3 regions of the Paenibacillus sp. WG02 genome follow, and region 3 is predicted to be linked to each of the others. Evidence: riboswitches for the same ligand, from Rfam matches in the RefSeq annotation. Region 3 holds a riboswitch; each other region holds the start of a gene.

Region 1 (9,986 bases), 3.5 Mb from region 3:
GATATCTTTGTCAAAATCGGTTATTGGTGTCGTATATTGAATGCGGTAAGCCGTATGAATAGGAGATTCATTGAATCGAACAGAAAGATCCGCCCCTGTTCTATTAACTGTATACTTACTGCTATCCACCAATGCTCCTTGTACGACCGTTCCATCTAGATGAACCCCTAAATCATAAACAGCTACAGTTACAGGAACAGATAGACCTATGGGAATAGGGTCCGTCACCACGGCGTTCTGAACAGAATCCAGCGTCTTATTCACATCCACGGTCCAATGAATATCTTTCGCGTTAAACCCAGAGGGTACGCCTCTCTTTTCGATTGTGGAAGTGACCGAGGGCTTTAGATGAAGGATGAAAATCTGTTCGCCAGATTGAATCGGAATTGTAATCGTTACCGTTGTGCTCTCCGTAAGTTTACTTATATCTAACTGTGTTCTGAAAGTGAGCGTGCCATGTACATTGTCATGGCTTTCGATGTAGTTGTTAAAAGTAATCAACACTTGATGACTAGCCTGATCCACATGAAAAGTTCCCAACTGATTCGGTCCCATGTCCAAACCGCCACTGATATCGTTGAAAAGCAAAAATTGCTGCGGCAGAGTGAACGTAAACGTATCACCACTATGGTACCCATGACCGTTTGGCAAAGACCATGTATAGTCTAGCTGCACTTTGGAGTTAGGATCGTAAACATTGCCGGTCACAACTTGTCCCGAGCTGTCATACACAGCCATCGTCACGCTGTCAAGAATATTGTTTGAAATCGTGTTCGCACTAGCCTTGGTAGTAAAGCCAATTCCGTAAATACTCTGCATAAAAATTAATAAAGTAATCAGCAGCGCACTCGTCTTTTTCTTCAACATAAATTCATACCTCCATTCATGATTAATTTTTATTGAGATTATTAGTTGCAACTTATGCACTTGAAACAAATTGTATCATTTTTAATACTATATGATACAACTTGTATTGTAAATCTTGGAATTTAATGTTTTTTTAACATGAACGGCACAAAAAAACCTGTACTCAGTTGAGTACAGGTTTCTTCATTTACTCTAATATATTTTGGAAATTTGATAATTATGATCGTTTTTTATAATATCTATTGTTTCACCGGCTTGTATATGAACAGCGTCATACGTGGTATCGATCGTCACCCATTCCTTACTTTCCTTTAGGAATACTTGATTCCACGCATGATAAGTATCTGGCGCATGGCTTTCAAATCCCATAACTAGACGGGTTGGAATCCCCTGGCTTCTTGCCATTGCCGCAAAAGTAGCAGCAAAGTCATAACAAATTCCATTGGACGCTTCGTAGACCATATCCAGATTAGGTACATAATTGTCTGCTACACTTTGGGCCTTCTCGTAATCATACTGGAAATGTGTTGTGATATATCCATAAATGGCCTTTATTTTGTCGATATCTTTTTCTTTATCTCCAGCTAATTGCTTAGCCTCAATGACCGCCTTCGATTCATCGTTCCAATCGATCAAAGGAATGGACTGTAGAAATACCGCATTCTCGTCTTCCATCTCTAAATCTATTTGTTCTTGCGCAACAACTTTATATTTATTAGCTCCTATGGACTCTCCAATCAGCACTTTATACGGTCCGTTTCCAAGCTGCAAAGGGTACTGGTCCCCTTCTGCGAAGGTGTAATCATATTTGACATTTTCTCTCATTATTCGTACGAGAACTTTGGCGTTCTTATCGTTTGAATAATGAACCGAGATAATTCCTTTATTCAGAGCATCTTTATCGATCACGGAAGGATTGGAAGCTGCAAATATCCCTTGCGGAGCAAGAGTAAACAGAACCGCAGCAATGATCGTTCGTATGATTGGCTTTTTGAACACAAAAAAATCCCCTTTCGGTAACTGGCTGCCAACTTAGTTCGGCTAAGGAAGGCCCTTTAGTTTTGCGTCTCTAGTTTTCGCTAGATTTGCCTTTATCGGAGGAACGCACCGAATCCCTATAATCACTATAGTGATAGTGCAATCTTAACATAGGCTTGTCTCTCTGGATAGACAAAATATTACATTTTATTCCTTAGACTGCACCAGGATTCCCTTAATGGCAATACGATGAGTCGGATTTTCCATAGGATGACAAGTTATTAGCGTAATCTCCCGATCTTTGCCGTTACCCTTCAGCACCCAGACATCCTCTGGGAGGACATACTGTTTGTCCACTACCTTGTAGATATACGTTTTGCTCCCTGTATTCACTTCTATGAAATCCCCTTCAGTAACTTCATCTAATCTATTAAAATTTTTCCCGTAGGTCAGGTTTCGATGACCCGCAATGGCATAGTTACCAACAGCTCCTACTTTGCCTGTTTTGGCAATACTAGCAACGGAAATCTTCAAATTATTCACGGTTGCATCTGTCAAAATAGGGAGCTTTAAATTAATTTTATCGATTGTGAGGACACCCTCTATATTCTTCTGCGGCAAAGTAACAGGCTTCGGTGTCATTTCTGCGGCTAAGGGGCCTGGCTGACTGCTTGGTTGACTGCTCGGCGAGCTGCTTGCTGGCAGAGCTTCCACTTCCGGACTGGAAGAAGGCGCGACCAACCCCGCATTCGTTTCCTCCTCGATGTCAGAGGCTGTCTGATCCATATTCTGCAGATTTTCCTGCCATTGTTTCAAAATTTTGCTCTGCTGATAGCTCTCATAACGATCGTTTAGCGTTGGATAAAGAAAAATGATAATCCCAAGAACGATAAATAACAGTGATAGCTTTTTTCTAATCACAAATGGCACCGCCTTCTCTTGGATCTCACGCAATAATGATACTCCGAGGAAAATTAGATTTGGCATGATTTGTAAACAAACCTATAAATAAGTTAAGCATGCTTCTAATTCTGTGCGCAACCTATTTGGGTATTAATTTACTTGTTTAATCTTAAGGGAATAGCAGCAAATAAAAAGCCATAACAGCAAATGAGCTGTTATGGCTTCTATTCCTCCATTAACTAACCGTCTTCGGACGCTCCATTCGCGTAATGCCTGGCCAGCGGAATGTGGCCCATTCAGGCTGCCTCTTCTCAACCCGAGCAACAACAACGGTCATATCATCTTGAATTTCACCATGATGGTGGCGGAAAATCCTTTCTAATAAACAGTCCGCAAAATCCTGCGGCATCGTCGTATCGATCTCCTGAATCATCCGCTTCATCCACATCTCTTTGTTTACCGCATGTCCCGGTGCATCGTAGATGCCATCTGTCATCATGACGAGGATATCACCGGATTGGAGCGGAATCGAGACCAGATCAACGTCAATCTCGCTCAAGATACCGACCGGCAAATTATTAGCCGATATCGAGATCACTTCCGTCCCGCGCTTAATGAAGCTAGGCGTAGAGCCAATCTTCATGAACGTTGTGTTTGCGTTGTACATGTCGATCAAAGCCATATCTACGGTCGCGTACATCTCATCCGAAGAGCGCAGCATCAACACCGAGTTCAGCGACTTGATCGCCAGCTTCTCGTCCATGCCCGACTGCAGCAGCTGCTGCAGGATGCTCAGAGCCGTCTGGCTCTCCGCACGCGCGCGCTCGCCGTTGCCCATGCCGTCGCTAAGCGCCACGGCATACTTGCCATTGCCTAGCTCCACCGTGGAGAAGCTGTCGCCCGAGAAGAGGTCGCCCCCCTTGGCTGCGCCGGCGACCCCGGTTTCAACCTCGTATTCCTTGGCGGAGCCGAATACGACCGTGCTGTAACCCTCGCCGCGCGCATGCATCTCTTCACGCATGACGGCGACGTTCTCGCCGATGATTTCGCTCAAGAGCGGCGCAATGATTTTCCGGCATTCATCGAAGCCCTTCGTGTATTGATGAATGATTTCAATCTCGATATTTCCTTCATCTAAGGAAATGATGTCGATGGTATGGATGGATAAGCCCAGCTCCTCTAGGGCATTACGAATTTGCTCTTCTTGAAGGAACAGCTCCTGTCCTTCCCGTTTAATCTCCTTGGCCAAGTCCTCCATCACTTGGGACACGCCCGATAGCTGATCAGCCACGAGATGCCGGCTATCCATAATCTGCTTTTTCCAATGCAAATCATTCTTGTACAAGCCATATTGCTGCTTCATCACATCCAACACTTGATCTGTGCGAATGCATACCTTCCTCCATTCCGGTGGAATATTCTTCTTCGTCATACTCTCCTTCATCTCAATTTGGGTCATCATATCGGTCATATACGTATAGGTTTGATAAAATTTTTGATCCCAGCACTGGCTCTTTTTCCAGCAGGAATCACAAGCCTTCTGCGCAACCGCATTCATGAAATGTCCAACTTCCTCCTCCTTGCGGCTCACCGCATCATCCGTCGTCAATTGCTTAAAGCTCCGCGCCAGCTGGCGGAACACTTCGGAGAACTGTTCCACACGTCCGGCTGTAACATCGCGAACCCGCTTCGCATAGTCCTGTTGGGATTTCAGATTTTCCTGCGTGCCAGGTACATATTTAGCAAGTGTCAGAATTAAGCTCCGAGGTGTCAACAGGAAGAGTGCAACAGCTGCAAGCGACTCCCAGGTGGAGTTGATCACGTCAGCCCCTGACCCCATATAGAAAGCAAGTATCGATGACCCCAACAGCATTCCGAAAGCAACAGCCAATCGATTACCATCTTTGAGAAGCCCTGCTAGCATCCCCGAGAAAGCCAGTAAACTCATTTGATAAACCGCATTGCTATTCGCAAGACTTAAGATTAATCCTGTGATGACACCTACCGAAGCTCCGAAAGGCGCTCCCCCCACCAGCGCAAATAATAGAATCAAATAACGGGACAGCACATGTTCAACGGTAATTGGACCTACAACCCAGCTCACCGTTCCTGTCATTACAGAAGCTAACAAGATAATCAGACAAATAATTTCCTCATGTTTCAAATGGTAGTTCTTACGGGTAAGCGTAAATACAGGTATAGCTTGAATAAAAATTAGCGTCAGCACTAGACTTAGCAGTGCCTCAACGGAGACCATCATAAGTGTATACCAGCTTAGGTTCGAGACTACCAGCTCCGCAAAGAGCTGAACCAACAAGGTAGAGCTGAATACTAGCAGTGGCGCTAACGAAAGGTCGGAGCGTTCAAATTTCTCTAATGCCTTTTGGATGAGCAAGAACACGATGATTTCCGTAACCAGATAACCTGTATTCGAACTTAGTGAAAGTAAGCTTCCAGCAAATGCGGCAATCCCTACCCAGTGTAAAATATCTCTTCTTGTAAAATAAATCACAGCAATGAACGCTAGAGCAAATGGAGATAGCTGTTCCAAAATCATCGCACGTCCAAGCAAGAAAGCCATCACGATGAGCAGTAAAGACCACTTCTTAGCTACAAAGGCTTGTACGAATCGATTCTCCACGGCTGCGCTAAGTGCGCCTGCTTTCGCTTTCTGCCATAATCCCGACCAACCGCCACCAATCACTGCGCTTAAGCTTCTTCTCTGCATGTTTTCGAACACCATCCATTTCTTTCCTTATTTGTTTCTCTAGTATAGAGACAATCTAGCAGAAAGTTTGTCAGAATGAGTTGATAGATTCAAAGAAATTTCCGACAAGCCGCGTTCGCTTTGTCACCATGCCTCAGCCCTTGCCTAGTCTCGCTTTACCCTATCGAAAACGTTTCCAAAAGTCTGATTGCCTCGAACTTTCGCCCTGCATATGGGGGAGATACCCGTAATTCCATGTCGATTGTTCTTTGCGTTATTTTAACTATTTGACGATTGGATAAAAAAACAGGCTTGCGCTGTCCTTGGTCGAGAGCCTAATTTTTAAGGCGCGGGCGCCAGATGAATGAATCCCCCTTATCAATGGAATGATGTTGTAAAAAGTACAACAATTGCTGCCTAGATCCTGGCTTTCTCCCATTGTTGTTGCACAATGTACAACAATTAGGCCAAATATTGGCGATTTCGCAACAAATGGGTTAGAAATGTTGTAGGAACTACAACTTCAAGCTGCAAAATAGCCTTTTGGAGTTAAAATTGTTGTAGAAAATGCAACATTGGTAAGCCACTCTTCCCTCACGAAGCTGTTGAACAACTCAGAATTTGGTTAGGCATATCAGTTGCAAGAAGATATTGTCCCTTACTGAACGATGAGGCATGAAAACTAACCATCCCAATTAGGGAGAAGCTCACTTACCCGCAAATGTAAAAAAAACCACACTCGCCTAAGCGAATGTGGTTCGTTACTGCATCTATTAGTCTCTTCTTCCGCCTCGGCCACCGCGTTTGGACTCGGTGTTCTTTTTCAAAGACGAAATCCGCTCTTCACTATCTTTAAGGAACCGAGATACTTTATCTTCGAACGAAAACGGTCTAGCTCCGCCTTGCTGCTTGTTAAAGCCGCCGCGACCGCCACCACCGCCGCCTCGATTGAAGCCACCGCCGCCACCTGGACGACCGCCACCACCACCGGGACCACCGCTTGGAGGACCACTACGTTCTCCGCCGCTACTTGGACGACCACCTTGGTAGCCTCCTGGACGATCTCCACTTGGACGTCCTTGATAGCTGCTGCCACCTGTACGTTCAGGACGAGCTGGTCTTTCCTCAACTGGTTTGTCAACCGTCTGCTTGATCGACAATCCGATCTTGCCATCCTTGTCCACGTTAATCACTTTGACCAATACTTTGTCATCCAGCTTTAAATGGTCATTAACGTCTTTCACATAATTGTCCGCGATCTCCGAAATGTGAACAAGACCGGTAACTCCTTCAGCAAGCTCGACGAATGCTCCAAAGTGAGTAATCCCCGTCACTCTACCCTCTAACTTGGTGCCAACTTCAATTGCCATAAAGTAAAATGTTCCTCCCTTAAAATGTTGAAAACACTGGCTACGCCGATTATAACCGATGCAGAAACCACGGTCAACACGGCAACAGCCTCTTCTTCTTGTTGATTTTTATTGCGACTTTGAGACACTCAATGGCGTCTCTCCGGTTTTACTATAATGAAAATCTCGACGAATAATTTGATCCAAATACTCGTCATTATGAAGTCGAGCGACTTCTTTCGTTGTTTGCTCTTTGAGTTTTTTGGCCTCAACCAGCTGTTGCTCCATATTCGCTACGACACTACTCTTCTCTTGCAGCTTAGCGAACTGCCCCCAAATGTTCACAGCAGCCCAGCTCATAAAACATAGGACAAAAATCATTAGAAAACGCAGTCTTCGTTTCGAGCCTATACTGTTGCTGCGCTTGGTTGGAACGGTTGCTTTAGCTTGCATGAATAGGAATGCCTCCTACTTTGAGAATAACCTGCGAATGATCAATAAGATATTACCCTTGAGTTTCTTCAACCAAACAGGGATAACAAAATATTTATGCACAGGCCGAGTCATCCAAAGGAGTAATCTCCACACAGGATAAAGCAATTGTAGCACAATTCTATAAAGGAATATAGCTACAGCTAGTAAAAAGCCTAAAATTATCACAGTTAGACGATATAAGCCAATAATCGGTTTAATGATGACCAATTCGACAGTTTTTGCAATGAAACGGTAAATAGCAATCGTAATTCGAATGAGAAGCAGCGTTAGACGAATGACCCAAGTGCTGAGGAAGGCGAAATAAAAACAAATGCCGATACCCATCCCCAGAAAAATAAATACACGAACTTGTCCTTCATTACTGTAAATGAGCAGACGGAACACGAGGATTGTCGCCACAATCCAATAAACCATATCAACGAACGGAATCGTCCATCGCGGCAGTCTCAGCTTGCCAGAAAGCACACGAAACACATCAAAGATCGCACCTATGGCGATTCCGCTCAGGAACATCATGAAGATCGTATGGAACTGGACGCCTAAGGTCACTTAAACAATTTACCAAGGAAACCCTTGGATTTCTCCTGGGTATTTCCATCCACATAAGCTAGTTCGTGAATGATTCCTTCTATGGCGACCAATCCTTGTTCCAAACTTAAGTTCTTGATGTGCAAATTCTGCCCTTTAATCATCAAGTAGCCCATTTCCGTTTCAAGGAGGAACTCTTCACTGTCAAAGCTCTCTACGTTCAAAACTCCGGAGATCTCCAAGAGCTTGCGATTCAGCATTTTAATTTCTTGCCGCTTATTCGTGTTTTTCACGGGTTCAATCATGGCCTGTACCCCTCCTTCATCTATCACTACGATATGGGAGGATGTCCTTTTTTAGAACCATGCATTAGCCGTCATTCAAATATAAAAACAGCCCAAGACCCCTATTCAGGAATCTCAGGCTGTTTCACAACTTGCAGCGTTATTCGGATTGAAAAGCTTCTTCCTTCAGCAGGGTGTACATCTGAGCAGCGTCTTCTTTGCGGGTCGACTCCGAAAGAACCTCCACTCGAATCGTCACCTTTTTCTGACCGAATTGAATAGAGAGCTCATCTCCGACTTTCACGTGTGTACTCGCCTTCGCATCTCTACCGTTGATCCAGACGCGCCCTTGATCAGACACATCCTTCGCAACGGTGCGACGTTTGATGAGACGAGATACTTTGAGAAACTTATCGATACGCATTATTTTACAGCGTCTTTAAGCTTGTTGCCCGCTTTGAAAGCAGGAACATTGGATTCCGCGATCACGATTGGGTTTCCTGTTTGTGGGTTACGGCCTGTACGACCCGAACGTTTGCGAGTTTCGAATGTTCCGAAACCGATTAATTGAACTTTATCTCCGGATGAAAGAGCGTCCGTTACTTCACCAAGGAATCCGTTAAGTACAACTTCAACGTCTTTCTTAGTAAGTCCGCTTTTTTCTGCAATGTTGTTGATCAAATCTGTTTTGTTCATGTGGTTTCTTTACCTCCCAAAAATGTTTGAAGATCTAGTCTTCTACTATGTACCCATTTTGCAAAGCTGAGAGACTTCGAACTATGTTCAATATCTCTATACTATATTTCCATATTCAACCTTACACCAAATTTAGTATTCTGCTTTTTTCGGCAAAATCCTTCTATTACGATTTGAGTTTTGCAACTTTTTTTGCTTCTTGCCATAAATTTTCCATCTCTGATAAATCAGTTTGTTCAAAAGAAAGCCCTTTTAAACGTAGTTGATCTTCGATATACGAAAATCTTTGAACGAATTTGCGGTTCGTTTGCGCAATCGCCTCTTCCGGATCAACCTTCAAGAATCTAGCAACATTAACGATAGAGAAAAGGACGTCGCCCAGCTCCTCAAGCCGATCTTGTGCCCCCGTATCGGACGGTTTGACGATGGCTTCACGCAGCTCAGTTAACTCTTCTTCCACTTTATTCAGGACATCTTCCAGCTCTGACCAGTCAAATCCAACTGTCGCTGCCTTTTTCTGAAGCTTCATCGCCTTCATAAGGCCTGGCAGCTCGCGTGGCACACCGTCAAGTACGGATTGCTTCGTGACATCAATGCCCTTCTTACGCTTCTCCTCCGCCTTCATGGCATTCCAGTTCACAAGAGCTTCGTCTGCATCCTCAGCCTTGTTCTCACCGAATACATGGGGGTGACGGCGGATGAGTTTCTCATTCAATGTGGCGATGACATCATAAACGGTGAACGTGCCAATTTCCTCTTCCATCTGCGCATGCAGCATCACTTGCAAAAGCAGATCGCCAAGCTCCTCACACATATGCTCCGGGTCGTCCTCATCAATTGTTTCAAGAACCTCGTACGCTTCTTCGATGAGATTTTTGCGCAGGCTAGCATGCGTCTGCTCACGATCCCAGGGGCAGCCTTCTGGGCTGCGCAGGATTTGAACAATTTCATGCAATCGGCCAAAAGTGCGGTAATACAGCTCATCTTGCTCGCTGCGAGGCACCCAAACGAGAGACAGATTGCCGTAACCTTTGACATGATCCAACTCATGTAGAGGCACTTCGATAATTTGCTCCTCGCCCGTTACACCTAAGGAATGACCGACCACGACACGATAATCATCAGGGTAAGCCTCCATAAGGCTGATCTTAAGATCCGATGCCGTAAGGGTATCATACA
Region 2 (9,986 bases), 1.1 Mb from region 3:
CCCACCAGCGGCTAACAAATCAGCTGGCGTTCCGATTTCAGCAATCCGCCCGTTCTCCATCACAATAATGCGATCCGCGTTTTGTACCGTTTCAAGACGATGCGCCACTGTTATTGACATTCGATCTTGCAACTGCTCATTCAGCCCCTGTCGCACGATAGCCTCATGAATGAGATCCAGCCCTGAGGTTGGCTCGTCGAGCAGCAAAATTGGCGCTTGCTTAAGCAGCGCGCGTGCGATGGCAATACGCTGCACTTGACCGCCGGAAAGACGGACAGACTCCCCCAACATCGTCTGATCGCCTTTCGGAAGCCTATCGATGAAATCAACGCCTGACGCCAGAAGCATTACTGCCATATCTGTTTCTGCGACATCACCGCTGCCCATGATCAAATTTTCTTTCAAAGTGCCGTGATAGAGCCTTGGATTCTGATTGACGGCGGATAGTTGATCGCGCCACCATGTCATCGATAGCTCCGACAGCGGGATGCCATAGACTAGAATTCGCCCTTCCGTAGGCCGAATGAAACCCTGAAGAACATCTAGGAGCGTGCTCTTGCCGGAGCCCGAAGGACCAATCACGGCTACTCGCTCTCCAGGTTCAAGGGTGAACGATACGTTAGAAACCGCAGCTCTTTTTTCCCCAGGGTAGGTGAGTCCGATCTCTTGAAATTCGATTCTGTAACCCTTCGCATTCCAAACGGGACGCTGACTGTTGTCCCGTTCCGTCCAGCCTGGGGATTCCGTCTCCAGAATATCCATGATGCGCGCAGCAGCAGCCATCCCATTCGTGCTCGCATGAAACTGGGTCCCTAGCGCTCGCACAGGCACATAAAACTCTGGCGTCAAGAGCAGCACTAGGAACGCATGCTCAAATCCAATTTCTCCAGCAACCAGCCGCAATCCCAGAAATACGGCAACGATGGCCGTACTAAGCGTTGCAAACAATTCCATGACAAACGCCGATAAAAAAGCTAAACGCAAGGTCCCCATCGTCGTTTTGCGATATTCTTCACTGATTCGGGAAATAATTTCAATTTGCGCACGGCTGCGATTGAAAATCTGCAGCGTCGGTAAACCGCGCAGGATATCGAGAAAGTGACCTCCTAATCGTCCAAGCGTATTAAACTGCTTCTGCGCCTTCGATTTGGCGGCCATCCCAACGAGAATCATAAAAATAATGAGCAGCGGGAAGGTGATCGCGAGCACTAGGGCGGATAGCCAATCCAAACCTGCAACAAAACAAAATACGGCAGCAGGAATGAGCATGGACAAGGCCATCTGCGGCAAATAGCGGGCCAAATACGTTTCCAACTGTTCAACGCCTTCGTACACAGTGCTTATCAACTCTCCGCTGCGCTCACCTTTGGCGTAATTCGGTCCTAAGTCGGCGATTTTTTGAAGCAGCCTTATACGCAGATCGCTCTTAATGCGGAGCGCCATACGGGATGATACATAGTCACTCGCCATTTGGATTACCGCTCTCAAGCCAATCCATCCGAGAAGCGCAACCAACACTGGAATCAGAGCAGTAAGCCCGAGTCCTTTCATAAACGCCCCATTGACAATCTGAGCCAAATAGGAAGCCTCTACGATAATGAGAGTTCCCCCGGCCAGGCCAAGCGCAATGCAGATGGCAAACAATTGAAGCGTCCCCGGCACTTTCAGTAATAGCTTCTTCATCATGCTAGTATTCCAAATGATCTTTCACGGTGAGCCGTTTGCGGAATACCCAGTACGTCCACGCCTGATAGGCGATGACCAAAGGAACTGTTGTTAGCGCAATGATCGTCATCACTTTAAGCGTATACGGATTAGAAGCCGTGTTATATATCGTAAGTGTCCATTCCGGATTCAGTGAAGAGATCATCACCCTTGGAAACAGCGACATGAACACCGTGATGGTGGACAGCGTGATCGTTAAGCCCGTCATGATGAACCCCCAGCCGTCACGACCTGCCTTGAGGAAGAAATGAACGGACAATAAAGTCATCCCCGCCGTAAGCGGAACCATTCCCGGGATAATGCCGTCACGGGTAAACATGTCTGTCTGGAAGTAACACAGCAGAACAAAGAGCAGAAGAGCTGCGCTTGCCCACGCTCCAAAACGTTTGGCAGCTTGGCGAGCTCGTTCGCGGAGCTCCCCTTCTGTTTTGAGCGAAAGATAGAGCGCGCCATGCAGTAAAAACAAGAGTACGATACTAACCCCAGCCATAACCGAGAAAGGTGAAATTAAATCCCAAAACGAGCCCACGTAATTCGTATTGGCATCGATCGGCACCCCCTTCATCAAATTCGCTAGCGCGACGCCCCATAGCAACGGGGGCAGCAAACTGCCGAAGAAGATGATCCAATCCCACGTTTGACGCCACTTCGGATTCGGTAATTTGCTGCGAAACTCAAACGCGACACCTCTTCCGATCAGGGCAATGAGCATGAGAAACAAAGCCATATAAAATCCACTGAATAAGGTGGCGTACCAACCTGGAAACGCGGCAAACATGGCGCCGCCCGCTGTAATGAACCACACTTCGTTGCCATCCCAGACGGGGCCAATCGCATTGATAAGAACACGCCTTTCTGTATCCGTCTTGCCAAGGAACGGCGTCAGCATGCCCACGCCGAAATCAAATCCTTCCAGAAAGAAAAAGCCGACAAACAGCACCGTGATCAGTACAAACCATAAGGTTTCAAGCATAGGTGATTTCCCCTCACTTTCTTATTATTCATCAGTCCCCCTGTCTTACAGCAGGGTTGCCATGTTTTCCTCACGTTCATCCCGATCATGAAGATTGTGCCCTTCCTCCTCGACTCCCTTGCGTACAAAATGGACGATAAGGTACACGAACACGATTGCCAGAATGCCATAAACAAGCATAAAACCGATTAGCGAGGTCGCTACCATGGATGAGGAAACGAGAGGTGACACCCCGTCTTCTGTCTTATGCAATCCGAACACAGTCCAAGGCTGCCTTCCCACCTCTGTCATGATCCAGCCCGCTGAGTTCGCGATAAAAGGAAGACTAATGGCGGGTAGCATCCATTTCAAATAATGACGATACCGTTCCAAGCGATTGCGTAATGCGGCGTAGGTTCCTAGCATACTAAGCAGAATCATGAGTACGCCAGCCGCTACCATAATGCGGAAGCTCCAGAACGTCGTCTTCACTGGCGGAATATAATTGCCAGGACCGTATTTCGCCTCGTACTCGGCCTGCAGTTGATTCATACCGGGCACACTGCCAGTAAGCTTGTTATACGAAAGAATGCTTAACGCATAAGGAATTTCTAATTGAGACTTGTTCTCCTGCTTCTTGACATCGATTCGAGCAAATACGGTCCAAGGGGCGCTGTCCCCCGTTGTGTTCCACAGTGCTTCTGATGCAGCCATCTTCATCGGCTGAGATTTCATCAAATGCTGTGCTTGCTCATGTCCAGCTACAGCTGTCATAAAGCTTGCAGCGAGAGCAAACACGATCCCTATTGTAAAAGAGGCTTTAAATAAATCCACTCTGTGTTTGCGTATGATTTGATAAGCGCTGATGCCTGTTACGAACATTGATCCTGTAGCAAGCGCCCCATAAATAACATGCGGGAATTCAACCCATAGCTGTGTGTTGCCAAGCAGCGCGAAGAAATTCGTCATCTCCGCACGTCCATTCTGAATCGTGTAGCCGACGGGCTCCTGCATGAAAGAGTTCGCGCTCAGAATCCAGAGTGCGGATAAAGTTGCTCCAATTGCTACAAGCCATATACAAGCCAAATGCACCTTTTTCGACAGCCGATCCCAACCGAAAATCCATAACCCTAGAAACGTTGACTCCAAGAAAAAAGAAACCAAGGCTTCTACGGCAAGCGGTCCCCCAAAGACTGCACCAACATACCGAGAATAATCCGCCCAGTTCATGCCGAACTGGAACTCTTGCATAATTCCTGTCACAACACCCACTGCAAAATTAAGGAGAAACAATTTGCCCCAGAATTGTGCCATTGCTTTGTATTTATCGTCCTTCTTGACCACATACATCGTTTGCATACAAGCAATCAGATAGGCAAGACCGATAGATAAAGGTACGAAAAAAAAGTGGTAAACTGTTGTTATTCCGAACTGCCACCGACTTAAGTCTAATGCTTCCAAAAATAGCGCCTCCCTTCTTTTCGTTGTAAGTATAAATCGTGGCGTGTTGTTTGCATGTGATGAATATCACAACCGCGGTAATTTCTATTGAACAAAAAGTGTAAAAGAAAAACACTTCTCTAACCCCACTCGGGATTAAAGAAGTGCTCAACATACGAACTATGAGGCTCACTTAGGCGATTCGTTATCTGAACGCAGGCTTAGTTAGCTGTAAATTCAGGACCGGTATATACTGAAGGAATAACAATTTCACCTGATTTGATTTTATCGGCGAACGCTGCAATTGTATCCTTCACGTCTTGTGGAACAATAGGTGACAAGGCAAGTCGAACGGCATCCGGATTTTCGAGTCCAATTTTTTTCACCGTATTCGGCTTCCACGTACCTTCCGTCAAATCTTTAATCGCTCCATATACGGTCAAGCTTGCATCCGAAATCGCAGATCCAATGAAAACATCGGGTGCATCGGCATAATAATCGCGAACGTTAGCGAATTGATACACGCCATTCTCGCGTGCCGCTTCCGTCACACCAGAACGAGCATTATTCAGCATGGTGAAGATCATATCCGACCCCGCGTTGATTTGCGCTTGCGCAACTCTTTTCGCCAGAGCGGCGTCTTCCTGGTTGCCTGTAAACGTTGTAAGGAACGTTGCTTCAGGATTCGTGTATTTCAAACCGCCGGCAAATGCTGCGCGTCCCAACAGACCGGGACCTACGCGTGCGCCGGAAATATGAGAAACCACATTCGTTTTTGTCAAAAGTCCTGCAGCTGCGCCTGCCAGCCATGCGGATTCTTCCTGTTTTACCTGATAGCTGGACAGGTTATCGCCGGTCAAATTCGTTTGCGTATTAACAAATTTTATTTTGGGAAATTCTTTGGCTACCAACTTCACGGCTTCCGAGCTCTGCCCTGCATGAGCAATAATCATATCTGGGTTTGTATTAGCCAATTCACGCAATGCATCTGCAATTTGAGCGGTGTCATGCGGGATATTTTCCACAAACGTCGCCTTAATTCTGAAATCCTCTTCTGCCTTCGCCAATCCACGGTAAGCAGATTCCATAAAACCGCCGTCCTTGGAGGAACCCGGAATCAACAATGCAACTTTAGCTTTTTTATTATTGGTGTGTGACGGGTCCTTGCTAGCTTCTGCAGTAGACAAACCGAATGAAAATACTAGTGCCATCGCCAAGCTCGACAAAGCCAATTTCGAAAGTAGTTTTCTCAAGATGTACCCCTCGTTTCCAAAAAAGTAGTTTTGTCCGGACAAATCCGAGAATAAACTAGACTTCATTTTTTGTCAAATTATGCCGAAAATAAATATGGGGAATAAACCCAATAATCGCGTAATAGCGCCATTCGCAGGCCTATCCTCCCTAAAGCACCCATGACAATTGCCCTAAATTCCGACATTACGGTATGTTAAGTGAGTATTTAGGTTTAGTAAAAAGGTCTTGTATTTTTCAAAAAGCTATTCTATACTTTGGCCAATAGATATACCCATATCACGAAAAGGCAAACTTCTCGAAAGAGGAGGACGCAAAGCTACGGGCCTAAGGATTTCGATCTACGGCAGCCGGGTCACCGAAAATTGGAGGTCGTCCATCTCTTTTTTTTGGGGGTGGACTTTTTTTATTTCACAATATCTCAATGGGGGATGCTTAGATCATGAAATACATTAAGAATTTGCGAATCAAAACGAAAATCGGGGGGATGCTCGGTCTTTCCATTGTTTTCCTGCTCATTATCGGCTTTACAGGCTATTTCGTCATGAACAAGATGGCTAGCAATGCCCGTGCTATGTACGAAGAAACCTTGATTCCGAACAGCCTGGTCGAAGGACTTCTGTTCGGCAATTCCCAAATGGATGCTTTGCAGCTTGAATTGCTGCTGGCGAAAGACGAAGCTATCATTAAGCAAATCCAACAGCAAATTGTTCAAACCCGCGATAAAAATCAGGCGATACGAAAAGCTCTCGAGCAGATCACGCTGACTTCGAGAGCACAAGAGCAGTACCAAAGCTTTATCAATTTAATCCCTAAAAACAACGAAGCCAAGAAAAAAGTGGATGAATTGGCCGTTGCCAATCAAAAAGAAGCAGCGCATAAGGAATATGTGAATTCGTTCAAGCCGATCCGCGCAGAAATGATCAAAAGCCTGGAGAACGTTGTTAAGTTCAATGAAGACGACGCAAAAATCTTTTACGAGAAAAGTGTTCAAAGCTCCAAGCTGGCTTCCTCGATCATCATTGTCGTTACCCTACTTGCCGTCACTTTATGTTCCTTGATCGGATATGGCATTTCTAACATGATCACAAGACCTGTCCGCAGCATCCAGCAATTGATGGCTAAAGCGCAGGACGGAGATTTAACGGTTAACGCTACATACCAATCCAAAGACGAAATCGGTCTTCTTTCAAAGGATTTCAACGGAATGATCACCAGCTTGAGAGAAATCATTGCGAAGATCGTCCTCGAGTCTCAAAACTTGTCAGCAAGCTCGGAGCAATTGGCAGCAAGCTCCGAACAATCCAACCAAACTACCCATCATGTCGTTGCGGCCATTCAAGACATTGCTGGAGGTGCCGATCAGCAGATGCAAAGTACTATCGAAAGCGTAAGAGCAATGGAAGAGATGGCTACCGGAGTTAATCGGATTGCCGAATTTTCGGGCAATGTATCCGCAATGTCAATGGAAGCTTCCAAGGAAGCCGAGGAAGGCAATATTTCGATCCAGAAAGCGATGTCCCAAATGGATTTGATCCGAGAATCAGTCAACGATTCGGCCAAGAGTGTTAACCAACTGGGTATACGATCTCATGAAATCGGTCAAATCGTCGATGTTATTACCGATATTTCGATGCAGACAAATTTGCTTGCATTGAATGCCGCGATTGAAGCTGCAAGAGCGGGCGAACACGGAAGAGGCTTTGCCGTCGTTGCCGACGAGGTTCGGAAACTGGCGGAGCAATCCAGACAATCGGCGGAACAAATCGCGGGGATCATTCAGCAAATTCAAGGCGAAACTCGTTCTGCAGTTGTCGCCATGGAAAAAGGTAGCATAGAGGTCAAACACGGAACCGTGATTATGCAGGAAGCAGGAGAAGCATTCCGCAAAATTATGAATGGGGTGCAGCAGGTGGCCTATCAGATGGAGGAGGTTTCTGCCGCATCGCAACAAATGTCGGCAGGCACAGAGGAAATTACCGCTTCTCTCCACGATATGAACAGCATTACGGAAGTCGCCTTCTCGAAGACAGAAAGTGTAGCGGCCGCTTCGGAGCAGCAATTAGCTACGATGGAAGAAATTTCGGAATCCGTGAATGCGTTGACGCGGATGGCTCAAGAACTGCACGAAATGACTTTACGTTTTAAGAGCTGATCGCCCCGTTACCGGATACTGTGCAATAAAAAGGGGCTGCCTCAAAGTGTTCGCATGATTAAGAACGTCCCGAATTTTACGCAAAAGAACCTCCAATTCCACTTCAGTGGGAAATGGAGGTTCTTTTTAGCTGTATTGACATGTAGAACATATCCATTTCTATTTTGAGTACTAACCTAGCCTGCGGCTAGGTCATTTAAAATATCTACATTGTGCTAGGGAATGAATAAGCAAGCTAGGTGTGCTAATTCCTTCTAACTATCGAGGTATCTCGTGAGATAAGACCACAGATCGTGCTAATGTTCTGCAAAACATTACACTCTGGGCGTATTAGCGATCAATAAGCAAACGTAGCTTGCTTAAGCATCCATAACAGGAGCTATTCGAACAAATAAGCAGCTTCAGTTGCCCTATTTTCCGTATCGAACCGCGTTTAACGGGTCCACAAGCGTAGACTTGAGGGATATGAAATCACTACCGAGTACGGAAAATGGGGCTGTCTCAAAAGTGTTCGCATGGGCGACGCAACATGAGTCATCAGCCCGATTAGGTAATCGTACACTTCAGGTTGTCCATTTTACTCTGTAGACCAATTACCCTCTGGAATGTAGGATAATCAACTAAATTTGATTGCCCCGAACTTCTTAGCAGTAGCAGAACATCATAGTCGTTCGAGAGCAAATTCGAAACATTTAAAGTCCGATTAAACATATCGTCGGCCCGATCCGTAACCCGCTTTAAAACCTCGGTTTGTGTGTCGGTCATTGTTCTCATAAATATTTTGTCAGATTGAACGAAGTAAAGATACATCATTAATAAAATGGGGGCCACGATCTCTGATCTTTGCTACCCAAACTTGAAAAATCAAAAAGCCCTACGACTTCACGTAAGGCCATTATCGTTACTGTATATTCAGTCTCCATTTAATGAACCAACGCCCATCCCGAAACCTCACAATCCGCTTCGACTGTTGGGCAATCAATAAGTCATGCGTAATCAAAATAATCGTCCGATTGTGCATTTAATCTTTTTAAAATGTTTAAAATCTCCACACCTGTCATTCCCTGATAGATCACTCACTGAATGCCCCCACCTTTCCCTTCTATGTGATTAAGAAATTAATTTCAAACCAACCGCTGCGCTTAACACCATCGCAATGAACATAATCCGCTTCCAATCACTAGATTCGCCATAATACAGCATCCCGACGACTGCGCCGCCAACTGTACCGATCCCTGTCCAGACCGCATAAGACGTGCCCATCGGCAGGCTTTTCATCGCTTGGCTCAGAAGCGCAAAACTCATGACAATGCCTACAATGAAAATGCTAAAGGAGCGGATGGTTTTCGCTTTATTTATTTGGTTCATGCCCACGACGCCTACGACCTCGAACATCCCGGCAAACATGAGAAAAATCCAACCCATTAGACTGCAGTTCCTTTCTTATCTTGCTCTTTTGTCACAAATTTGAGTCCAAATACGCCGGATAAAAGCAGTAATATTAGGAATACTTTAAGAAACCTGAACGGCTCTCCGAACAGCAGCATTTCCACCAATACGGTACCGGCTGTCCCCATTCCTGTGAAGACAGCATACACGGTCCCCACAGGAAGCTTGGTAGACGCGCTAATGACTAAATGAAAAGAGATATACATCGCAATGATCGTGCCTATCCACATCATCGTCGTATTCGCATGTTTTAAACCCGTAACCCAAATCACTTCAAAAAAAGCGCCGATAAATATATAAATCCAATTACGATTCATGTGTATGATCCTCCTGCTGTTTTACGATTTGATTCCACGCCAGTATACGAACCAGGAAGCTTCAATCCTTTTAAGCGACCGATCAGCTCCTCCGAATAACAACTCTACAAACATGCCATCCAGTACAGCAAGGAAGGCAACTGTCGCCATTTCACTGCTGACATCAGAATTGATGCTCCCTGCTGCTATCGCTTGATCGAAAACAGGAATTAACATCGTTTCCAGCGTATCTAAATAATTATAACCTTGTTTGACAATCTCATTATAGAGATGGGAAGGCGGGAAAAAGGCAACCCGCAAGAAAAATTTGGTATTATCATCCTGTTCGTAGCAATCTTTATATTGGATAAGAAAGCCATAAAGAAGCTGATCAATCGAAAGATGCTTATGGCGAGCGAGATACTCAACAATTAAATTCAATTCCTTCGCTAGCACATCGTCAAACAGATCAAGAAAAAGTTCATCTTTCCCATTGAAATGTGTATAGATGGATTGTTTTTTGATGCCTACCTCCGTAGCAATATCTGCAAGCGACGCACCTTCATATCCGTTTTTGGCAAATTGTGTGAGGGCTACCCCTTTGATCCGAGTTGCAGTCATTTGATCCACTACCCCTTCCGAACGTTCGTCAGGATGATTGTATCACGTACTCCATATTGGGGCAACCAATGAAAAAGATTACCAACCATCTAGCCAG
Region 3 (9,986 bases):
GCGGAATTTGACTATGCAGGTACACAAGCTTGCCAAGCGCTTAAAGAAGAAGGCATGGAAGTTATCCTGATCAACAGCAACCCTGCAACGATCATGACGGATACGAACATGGCGGATAAAGTATATATCGAACCGATTACGCTTGAGTTTGTTACGCAAATCATTCGTCAAGAACGTCCGGATGGTTTACTTCCAACACTCGGTGGTCAAACAGGTTTGAACATGGCTGTAGAACTAGCTCGTGCGGGTGTTCTGGAAAGCGAGAACGTGAAGCTACTGGGAACACAGCTTACAGCGATTGAGAAGGCAGAGGATCGAGACCTTTTCAGAGATTTGATGAGAGAATTAGAGCAGCCTGTACCAGATAGCGTTATCGTAACGACGGTTGCACAAGCGGTTGATTTTGCGAACGAAATCGGCTTTCCAATTATCGTTCGTCCTGCCTACACACTAGGTGGAACAGGCGGCGGTATCTGTAACACGATGGAAGAATTGACGGAAATCGTTGCTTCCGGAATTCGTTACAGTCCAATCGGTCAATGTCTCGTAGAGCGCAGTATTGCGGGCATGAAAGAAGTCGAGTACGAAGTAATGCGTGACGCGAATGATAACTGTATCGTGGTATGTAACATGGAGAACTTTGATCCCGTGGGTGTACATACCGGAGATAGTATCGTTGTAGCACCAAGCCAGACCTTGTCGGACCGTGAGTATCAAATGCTGCGTTCGGCATCACTGAAAATCATTCGCGCCTTGAACATTGAGGGCGGCTGTAACGTACAGTACGCGCTTGATCCGCATAGCTTCCAATACTACGTAATCGAAGTGAACCCGCGTGTAAGCCGCTCTTCAGCGCTTGCATCCAAAGCAACGGGCTATCCGATTGCAAAGATGGCTGCGAAAATCGCGATTGGCTACACGCTCGATGAGCTAGTCAATCCAGTAACAGGCCAAACCTATGCCTGCTTCGAGCCAGCACTGGATTACATCGTTTCCAAAATTCCGCGTTGGCCGTTCGATAAATTTACGGCAGCAAACCGTAAGCTGGGTACGCAAATGAAAGCGACTGGGGAAGTTATGGCGATTGGCCGTACATTCGAAGAGTCCATTCATAAAGCGGTTCGTTCCTTAGAAATTGGCGTACACCGTTTGTTCCTTAAAGAGACGGATCTTATTGATCAAGAAACACTCGAGTTACGCCTGCAAAAGCCCGACGATGAGCGTCTGTTCTTACTCGCAGAAGCGTATCGCAGAGGTTACACCGTGGAACAATTGCAGAATTTGACGAAGATTGACTGGTGGTTCTTGAACAAACTTGAAGGTCTGATCAAATTCGAAGCTGAGATTGCTGCTGCTGATTTGACGGCTGAGCTGCTGTTCGAAATCAAGCGTAAAGGCTTTACAGACCGTGCTGTGGCTGAGATACGCACACTTGCAGGCAGATCGACTTTCACCAAAGAAGCAGACGTGAGAACATTCCGTCTTCAACAAAATATCAAACCAGTTTACAAAATGGTAGATACTTGCGCAGCGGAATTCGAAGCTTCAACGCCATATTACTATTCAACTTATGAGCAAGAAGATGAAGTAACGGAAACAACGAAAGAGAAGGTTGTCGTGCTTGGTTCCGGTCCGATTCGTATCGGTCAAGGGATTGAGTTTGATTACTCCACGGTTCATGCAGTTTGGGCGATCCAAGCGGCAGGTTACGAAGCGGTTATTATCAACAATAACCCAGAAACGGTATCTACAGATTTCAATACATCCGACCGCTTGTACTTCGAGCCTCTCTTCTTTGAAGACGTGATGAATGTGATCGAACGCGAAAACCCAATCGGGGTAATCGTACAATTCGGTGGCCAAACCGCGATTAACTTGGCGGCGCCTTTACACAAAGCTGGCGTACGCATTCTAGGTTCCGATCTCGAAAGCATCGATACGGCGGAAGATCGTAAGAAATTCGAAGCTTTACTTAGCAAGCTCTCCATTGCTCAACCACCAGGCGGCACCGTTACATCGGTTGACCAAGCTGTGGGTACAGCAGCGAAATTCGGATATCCGGTTATCGTTCGTCCATCTTACGTCCTTGGTGGACGTGCCATGGAAATCGTCTACTCCGATGAAGAATTGCTAAGCTACATGGAATATGCTGTGAAAATCAACCCTGAGCATCCGGTTCTGATCGATCGCTACATGCTCGGTAAAGAAGTAGAGGTTGATGCCATCTGCGATAGAGAAACGGTTCTAATCCCTGGGATTATGGAACACGTTGAACGCGCAGGGGTTCACTCCGGTGACTCCATCGCGGTTTATCCGCCGCAATCGATCTCGGAAGAGATTAAACAACAAATTATCGACATTACGACGAAAATCGGCCTTGAGCTGAACGTAGTGGGTTTAGTCAACATCCAGTTCGTCATTCATAACGATCAAGTGTATGTGATCGAGGTTAACCCGCGTTCATCCAGAACCGTGCCTTTCTTGAGTAAAGTAACGAACATCCCGATGGCCAACGTGGCTACACGCGTCATTATGGGACAAAAGCTGGCGGATATGGGCTACCAAGGTGGATTATGGCCGGAAGACAAGTACGTATCGGTTAAAGTGCCAGTGTTCTCCTTCGCGAAACTGCGCCGTGTTGATACAACTCTCGGACCTGAGATGAAATCGACAGGCGAGGTTATGGGTCGCGATATCAATTTTGCCAAAGCACTCTATAAAGGCTTAATCGGAGCGGGGATGAAAATTCCTGCAGCAGGATCTGTCGTAGTAACCGTAGCTGACAAAGATAAAGAAGAAGCGATTGAAATCTTAAAAGGCTTCTATCGTCTTGGATATAAAATTATTGCAACAGGCGGAACAGCATTGGCCATTGAACAAGCTGGTCTTCCAGTAACGACCGTAAACAAGCTGAGCGAAGGTTCGCCAAACATTCTGGATCTCATCCGCAGCGGTGATGCACAGTTCGTTGTGAACACGCTGACGAAAGGTAAAGAGCCAGAGCGTGACGGCTTCCGCATTCGTCGTGAAGCGGTAGAGAACGGTGTGGTTTGTATGACATCACTCGATACAGTAAGAGCGCTTGTTAATATGCTTGAAGCAATCAACTTCTCCTCGCGTGCAATGCCAATTCATGTCTAAGACTATGCTTACGAAGTCAGTTTTGCTAAAGCAAAACTCTAAGGAGAGTGACGAACTTGAGTATACTAACTCGCACAGATGTTACAGGACGCATTATGGTCGCTTTGGATTATGCGAACGCAGAAGGTGCTGAAGGGCTGCTAAAGCAGCTCGAAGGCATCCCTTGCTACGTGAAGGTGGGCATGCAGCTGTTCTATGCTGCGGGTCCAAGCTTCGTCGCGAGCCTGAAGGATCGCGGCTACAAGGTGTTCCTTGATGTGAAGATGCATGACATTCCGAACACGGTCAAAGGCGGCGCGGAAAGCGTGACGCGCCTTGGGGTTGATGTGTTCAATGTCCATGCTGCCGGAGGCAAGCAGATGATGGAAGCCGCCTTGGAGGGGGTCGACAAGGGGCTAGCTGTTGGAGCTGCACGCCCGATCGTTATCGGCGTGACGCAATTGACCAGCACCAGCGTGCAGGTGCTGAATGATGAGATCGGCCTGACCGGTACGGTTGAGCAGGCCGTCATTCGCTATGCCCGCTTGGCGCATGCTGCGGGGCTTCAGGGTGTTGTCGCGTCACCGCTTGAGGTGACTGCGATTAAGGCGGCGTGCAGTGACGGTTTCGTCACCGTGACGCCAGGCATTCGCCCTGCGGGAGCCGACGTAGGCGACCAATCGCGCATCATGACGCCGGCTGAGGCGTTCGCGCAGGGGACGGACTACGTCGTGATTGGTCGACCGATCACAGGCGCAGCGGATCCAAGAGCAGCGATTGAAGCGATTATCGATTCAATCGTGGAATAAGCTTTTGTCTAACTACGGAAGGAACGGTGGTAGGAACATGAGTCAACTCGAAGCAATCGCGCAGCATATTGCAGCGTCGTTATTAGATATAGAAGCGGTAGCACTTCGACCGCAGCAGCCTTTTACATGGACATCTGGCCTCAAGTCGCCAATATATTGTGACAATCGTCTGACGATGTCACACCCAGCTATTCGCGAAGCGATCGCTGACGGCTTCGCAGCTTTGATCCAAGAGAAATTCCCTGATGCTGAGGTTGTTGCTGGTACGGCAACAGCGGGCATTCCTCATGCCGCTTGGGTAGCTCAGAAGCTAGGTCTCCCGATGATCTATATTCGCGATAAAGCCAAAGGGCATGGCAAAGAGAACCTGATTGAAGGCACTGTGAAACCAGGACAAAAGGTGATCGTGATTGAAGATCTTATCTCTACAGGCGGCAGTTCCTTGAAAGCAGCTATTGCTGTCAAAGAAGCTGGTGCTGTAGCGCTGGGCGTGTTGGCGATATTCTCCTATCAACTTGATAAAGCTACAGAAGCGTTCCAAACTGCGGATATGCCGCTGTACACACTTTCCAACTACGCTACACTGCTTGAAGTGGCTTTAGAGAAGGGTAAAATCAAACAAGAAGACATGGAATTGCTTCGTTCTTGGAGATCGAATCCTGCTGCATTTGGTGTGTAAGTTTGTATAACTTAAAATAATGCGAAGTTTGACGAATTGTGCAATATTATCCTATACTAGAAAAGTGCTGCTAGGTACTGCCTAACATCTGCGAAATGGCAAATGGCGCGAAAGCGACAGACGCAAAGCTATAGGGGCTACTCGGTTTACACCGTATGCTTGCCAGCTACCGAACGATGAGAGGAGGATTGCGCGTGAATATCAGCAACAGTATCATGACTGCGATTAGTGGCGGAGACGCTTTGAAGCAAGCCGTTGGCATTGAGCTTTTAAGCAAAGTAAGTGATATGCAAGCAGCTTCATCTAGTACATTAGTACAGGATTTTACGAAATCCCAACAGCTGGTTACCGCTTCAGCGACACCGCATTTGGGTGGCAATCTCGACATCCGCATATAAGTTCATACAGAAGAAGCTCTACCTTTACGTAAAGGAGAGCTTCTTTTTTTACTTATATTTTATATGTTTTGGGTTAGGGGGTAACAAAGCTTATTCCCTCCTGATGTTTGTAGAGCGGACGGGCCTAGATAGAGAAACTAGCATGTGAGAGACTGCATTCCGACTAGAAATTATCCCTTGCCCACCGAACTGTTGTACTTTGTGCAACAATCCGGCGGTTTCTTTGGACAATTTGGCTTTTTGTTGTACTGCGTACAACAATTTGGCGGGAATCGCTCAGAAATAGGCGTTTAAAGCTCAAATTGTTGCACGAAATACAACAATAGTAGGCTACTTCGGCGTAAGGAGGGTGTATTGTTGCACAAAATACAACTTGGACTATCGTGTACTTGGGGATTTTCAATTGGCGGGTTCCCAACATGTGGTGGATGCCCAACTGCCCTCACGAAAGCTGAATGACTCTAATATCGAATTTTGGAGTTATGAATAATAGTTATGAATCACAAAACTGCTGAAGAACTCTAAACGGCGGAATAATCCGTGTTTCTTATTCGCTCAGGTTATCCTTGGGTCAGTTGGTGAATGAATGTTTGCAAAGGCTGAGACATCCACTTTTTAGGGTGAAGCAGCAGCTGAAGGTCCAATTTTACGTCTGGATGTGAAAAAGGAAGATGAGCTAATTTCCCTTGTTCCAGTTCATCCTGTACGGCAATTTGGGGCAGCAGGGCGATGCCAAGCCCATTCATGACGCAGTGCTTAATGGTTTCTAAATTACCGAGCTCAAATCCAATCTGAAGAGGGATAGCATGATCTTTTAGCAACTTTTCAAACATGCCTCGATAAATGCAGCCCTCTTCTGTAACGATAAATTCGGTTTGCTGAAAATCGGTTAGTTGTATCTGTGTTCGTTTCGTTAGCGGATGCTCAAGAGGTGCCACCAAAACTAATGGTTCTTCCCTAACTTTTGTACAAGCAAGTGTGGTATCTGAAGGATAACGATCTAACAGGAGTCCAATGTCATAGTCCCCATCTCTGACTTTGGTTATGAGGGAAGCCTCACTGTCAGGGAAGAGCTGGATATTCAGTCCAGGGAATTGTTGCTTCAGCACATGTAAATAGGGTGGTAAATAATAAGCAGCGAGGGAGTTAATTGTCCCGATCGTCAGTGTTCCGCTGACTTCGCTTGTTATCATTTCTTTGGATTGATCATAGAGGTCAAGCATTTGCAAGACTAGCTTTAACAAGCTTTCACCCGGTGCTGTTAATCGAAACTGACGTCCGTATCTTTCGAAAAGGGGTACGCCATACTCTCGTTCCAGCTTCTGAATTTGCATCGTAATGCTCGATTGTGCATAGCCCAATTCTTCAGCAGTCTCGAGTAAAGCTCTTTCTCCGTGCAACCTCCCGAAAGGTTCGGAAATAAGTTAGATCCATGGGAACCCCTCGCTTCATTATCAAAATTTTTGATGAGTCTTATCATTTATTATAGCTAACTGTGATGCAATGATCCATGCTAAAGTGAATGTACAAATAAATGAGGACTGGGAGATGATTGGGATGTTAAGAGAGAAAGATTTACATGGGATCTATGTTCCCATTGTTACGCCATTTGATCAGGCATACGAGGTGGATGCAGCCTCTTTTTATAATCTAGCTTACAATTTATTTCAAGATGAGGTAGACGGATTGGTCGTCAATGGAACGACAGGGGAATCGCCGACGATTACAAATGAGGAAATGGCGATCATGTTCGCTACGGCACAAGCGGCTCGCGAGGCTGCACAAGTAGATGCTTCGCTCATTGTAGGTACAGGAACGAATGATACGTTGTCCACGGTGAAAAAGACGGAAGCTGCTGGGAAATTAGGGGCTGACGCTGTTTTAGTTGTTGTCCCTTATTATAACAAGCCGAGTCAACAAGGGATCATTGAACATTTTCGCCGGGCAGCCAGCGTTGGTGTGCCTGTTATTCTATATGAAGTACCGCATCGCACGGGCGTGACGTTGGAACTTGATACGGTGCGTACGATACTCGAACTTGATGGCGTCATCGGAATGAAAGACAGTACGCCGAACATACGATTGGTGTCTGAGCTAACCCGACTTGGCTCGAAACCCGTTTTGTGCGGGGAGGATTCACTACTTTATGACGCGCTAAGCTCAGGTGCTAAAGGGATTATGAGCGCGTCAGCGAATGTAATGACGGAGCGGTTTGTATCGTTTTATCGCCATTTTGAAGCTGGACAGCACGAGATGAGTAAACAGCTATTCGAGGAGTTGCTGCCACTCATTCGATTGCTATTCGAAGAGCCGAATCCGGCACCTCTCAAATGGCTGCTTGAGCAGCAAGGTGTCATTGAATCGGGAACACTTCGATTGCCGCTGCTTTCGGTGACAGAAGGCTTGCAGAAGAAGTTAGCCGCTTTTTTACAAAAATGAAAGGGAGAGAGTTATGAATCGGACTAGGGTATTTACAGGCTCACCTTGGGAGCCTGTTGTTGGCTATTGTCGGGCAATTCGGGTGGGGAACCGGATCGAAGTTGCTGGCACAACGGCAATGAAGGATGGTGAGGTCGTTGGCGTTGGTAATCCGTATGAACAAGCAAGGTTCGTCCTCCAGACGATCGAGCAGGCGCTGCAAGAACTTGGGGGGCAACTGTCAGATGTGATTCGAACGAGAATGTTTGTAACGGATATTTCATTATGGGAGGAATTCGGTAGGGCACATGGGGAGTTTTTCCATGACGTGCAGCCTGTAGCAACGATGGTAGAAGTGAAGGCTTTAATAGATCCTTTGTTGCTGATAGAGATTGAGGTAGAAGCTCATTTAAATGAGGAAACTTTGAATGGCTTGAAATGAGGCTTTTCATAAGGCTTTAAGTATAAAAAAGCGCTTGTCCTCTTAGAAGGCGATTGAAAATCGCGAGTATAAGGAGCAAGCGCTCTTTGTTTCCAATTTAGCCTACACGTTTACCAAGAATGATGAGGTCGCGCTCGATTCCATCCAGTTCGGCAATGCCAGGCAGATGGGCCCAATTGGCGAAGCCGAATTTACGGAAAAGGTGGAGGCTGGGATCGTTATGACCGAAAATGAAGCCGAGAAGCGTCTTCAGTCCCAGTTTTGGACTTGCCTCTATCGCATGCTCCATCAGGTAACGACCAATGCCTTGGCCGCGATAAGCTTCATCGACATAAATGCTGACTTCCGCTGTAGCGTTATAAGCAGGACGGCCATAGAAGGACTGAAAGCTGAGCCAGCCACAAATGCGCTTGTCGTTTTCCAATACCCATAAAGGACGGAAATCCGCTGAATGTTCATGGAACCAGCCTTCACGACTAGCCGTGGTCACGGGTTCTGTATCTGCTGTAACCATGCGTCCTTCAATTGTGGAATTATAAATCCGTACAATTTCCGCTAAGTCATCCAAGCTGGCATCGCGGATCATTAGGTTGTTCGTACTCATGTTATGGCTCATTCCTTTCAATGATTATTCATGCATTGCGGCAAGCTTCAGCCAGAAACGGCTGATGGTTTCTGTACCTTTATCCCAATTGACCAAATGAAAATGCTCATTCGGTGCGTGCAGGTTCTCACCTGGCAAACCAAAGCCAAGCAGCACGACGGGGGCGTCTAATACGCGTCCCAACACCTCAACAATCGGGATTGAACCTCCGCTTCGTGTATATACAGGCCAAGCGCCATAGGTATCCTCATAAGCTTCCGCCGCTGCTACCATGACAGGCTCGTCGATTGGCGTGATAAAAGGATTTCCGCGCAGCTGTCGGTCTAGGGTCACTTTTACGCCAGGCATTGAAAGGGCACGGATATGATGTTCAACTGCATCCATGATTTCCTCGGGGACTTGTGCGGCTACGAGACGGCAAGCTATTTTAGCACTGGCACGGTTAGGAATGATTGGTTTGATGCCTTCACCCTGAAAGCCGCCGCTCACGGATGTGATTTCCAAGGTCGGTCTGGAAGTTGTTTGTTCATAGAACGAGAACCCTTTTTCCCCATATAGCGTGTCAACATGTAAGTCCGATCGAACCTTGTTCGAGTCCGGTTCAACTTGTTTAAATGCTTCACGTTCTTTGTCCGAGAGCTCGATGACGCGATCATAGAAGCCTTTTACCGCTACACGACCATCCTCATCATGGAAGGAATTCAACAGCTTGGATAAAGCGTGAATCGGATTTTGAACAGCGCCGCCGAAAAGGCCCGAATGCAGGTCACTATTTGCGCCATCGACTGTAATCTCAAACCCGGCCAGCCCTCGAAGTCCATACATAAGTGCAGGTTTTCCTGGTCCTTGCATCTGAGTATCGGAAAGTACAATGGTGTCAGCTTGTAATTTATCTTTATACTTTTCCACGAAGGCAGGCAGGTGCTTACTCGCAATCTCTTCTTCGCCCTCAATACAAAACTTCACATTCACAGGCAGACTGCCGTGCGTTCGTAAAAAAGCCTCAATTACTTTGGCGTAAAGCAGCAGTTGACCTTTATCATCGGTGCTGCCGCGGCCAAATAGCTTGCCGTCTTGAATCACAGGCTCAAATGGAGGTGTGTTCCAGAGCTCGAGCGGCTCAGCCGGCTGAACATCATAATGGCCGTAGACAAGTACAGTTGGCTTGCCCGGAGCATGCAACCAGTCTGCATAGACAACAGGATGTCCACCAGTAGGCATAATTTCAATGTTCTCAAGACCGGCTTGTTTCAAAGATTGAGCCGTCCATTCTGCGCAGCGAATCATGTCAGGTTGATGCTCGGCGACAGCACTTATACTTGGAATCCGCAAAAACTGCATTAATTCCTCTATGTGTTGGTCCCTTTGCTCATCCAAATAGGTTTTGATCGTTTCTATCATGTTAATTTCTCCTTCTTTGTAAGCCATTTAGATTGTTGCTTATCTTAAGTTCCCCAAATGCAAGTGAATTCCTGCAAATAAGTGATGCATACACGCAATTTAAAAGAAAGTTGCA

Evidence for each region. Region 3 has a riboswitch for cyclic di-GMP ahead of ACBP55_RS16320 (putative motility protein). Riboswitches for the same ligand answer to the same signal wherever they lie in the genome.
Region 1: it holds a riboswitch for cyclic di-GMP, as region 3 does, so the genes downstream of both, ACBP55_RS01085 (transglutaminase-like domain-containing protein) here and ACBP55_RS16320 (putative motility protein) in region 3, are expected to answer to the same signal.
Region 2: it holds a riboswitch for cyclic di-GMP, as region 3 does, so the genes downstream of both, ACBP55_RS11640 (methyl-accepting chemotaxis protein) here and ACBP55_RS16320 (putative motility protein) in region 3, are expected to answer to the same signal.

The regions. Positions count from the first base shown of each region.
Region 1 covers NZ_AP036016.1:234,023-244,008, reverse strand. Annotated here, with positions in the region: gene ACBP55_RS01090 (collagen binding domain-containing protein) at 1-867, opposite strand, end outside; gene ACBP55_RS01085 (transglutaminase-like domain-containing protein) at 1,060-1,866, opposite strand; cyclic di-GMP riboswitch class I at 1,880-1,967, opposite strand; gene ACBP55_RS01080 (class D sortase) at 2,053-2,766, opposite strand; gene spoIIE (stage II sporulation protein E) at 2,984-5,476, opposite strand; gene ACBP55_RS01070 (S1 domain-containing RNA-binding protein) at 6,229-6,825, opposite strand; gene ACBP55_RS01065 (FtsB family cell division protein) at 6,934-7,257, opposite strand; gene yabQ (spore cortex biosynthesis protein YabQ) at 7,273-7,848, opposite strand; gene yabP (sporulation protein YabP) at 7,845-8,132, opposite strand; gene ACBP55_RS01050 (RNA-binding S4 domain-containing protein) at 8,272-8,535, opposite strand; gene ACBP55_RS01045 (HU family DNA-binding protein) at 8,535-8,807, opposite strand; gene yabN (bifunctional methyltransferase/pyrophosphohydrolase YabN) at 8,974-9,986, opposite strand, start outside.
Region 2 covers NZ_AP036016.1:2,608,923-2,618,908, reverse strand. Annotated here, with positions in the region: gene cydD (thiol reductant ABC exporter subunit CydD) at 1-1,686, opposite strand, end outside; gene cydB (cytochrome d ubiquinol oxidase subunit II) at 1,688-2,698, opposite strand; gene ACBP55_RS11650 (cytochrome ubiquinol oxidase subunit I) at 2,744-4,138, opposite strand; gene ACBP55_RS11645 (BMP family protein) at 4,339-5,370, opposite strand; cyclic di-GMP riboswitch class I at 5,647-5,731, shown strand; gene ACBP55_RS11640 (methyl-accepting chemotaxis protein) at 5,811-7,523, shown strand; gene ACBP55_RS11635 (DMT family transporter) at 8,634-8,948, opposite strand; gene ACBP55_RS11630 (DMT family transporter) at 8,948-9,289, opposite strand; gene ACBP55_RS11625 (TetR/AcrR family transcriptional regulator) at 9,311-9,889, opposite strand.
Region 3 covers NZ_AP036016.1:3,685,338-3,695,323, forward strand. Annotated here, with positions in the region: gene carB (carbamoyl-phosphate synthase large subunit) at 1-3,141, shown strand, start outside; gene pyrF (orotidine-5'-phosphate decarboxylase) at 3,237-3,929, shown strand; gene pyrE (orotate phosphoribosyltransferase) at 3,967-4,608, shown strand; cyclic di-GMP riboswitch class I at 4,696-4,782, shown strand; gene ACBP55_RS16320 (putative motility protein) at 4,803-5,006, shown strand; gene ACBP55_RS16325 (LysR family transcriptional regulator) at 5,567-6,406, opposite strand; gene dapA (4-hydroxy-tetrahydrodipicolinate synthase) at 6,564-7,445, shown strand; gene ACBP55_RS16335 (RidA family protein) at 7,459-7,866, shown strand; gene ACBP55_RS16340 (N-acetyltransferase family protein) at 7,964-8,470, opposite strand; gene ACBP55_RS16345 (dipeptidase) at 8,495-9,871, opposite strand.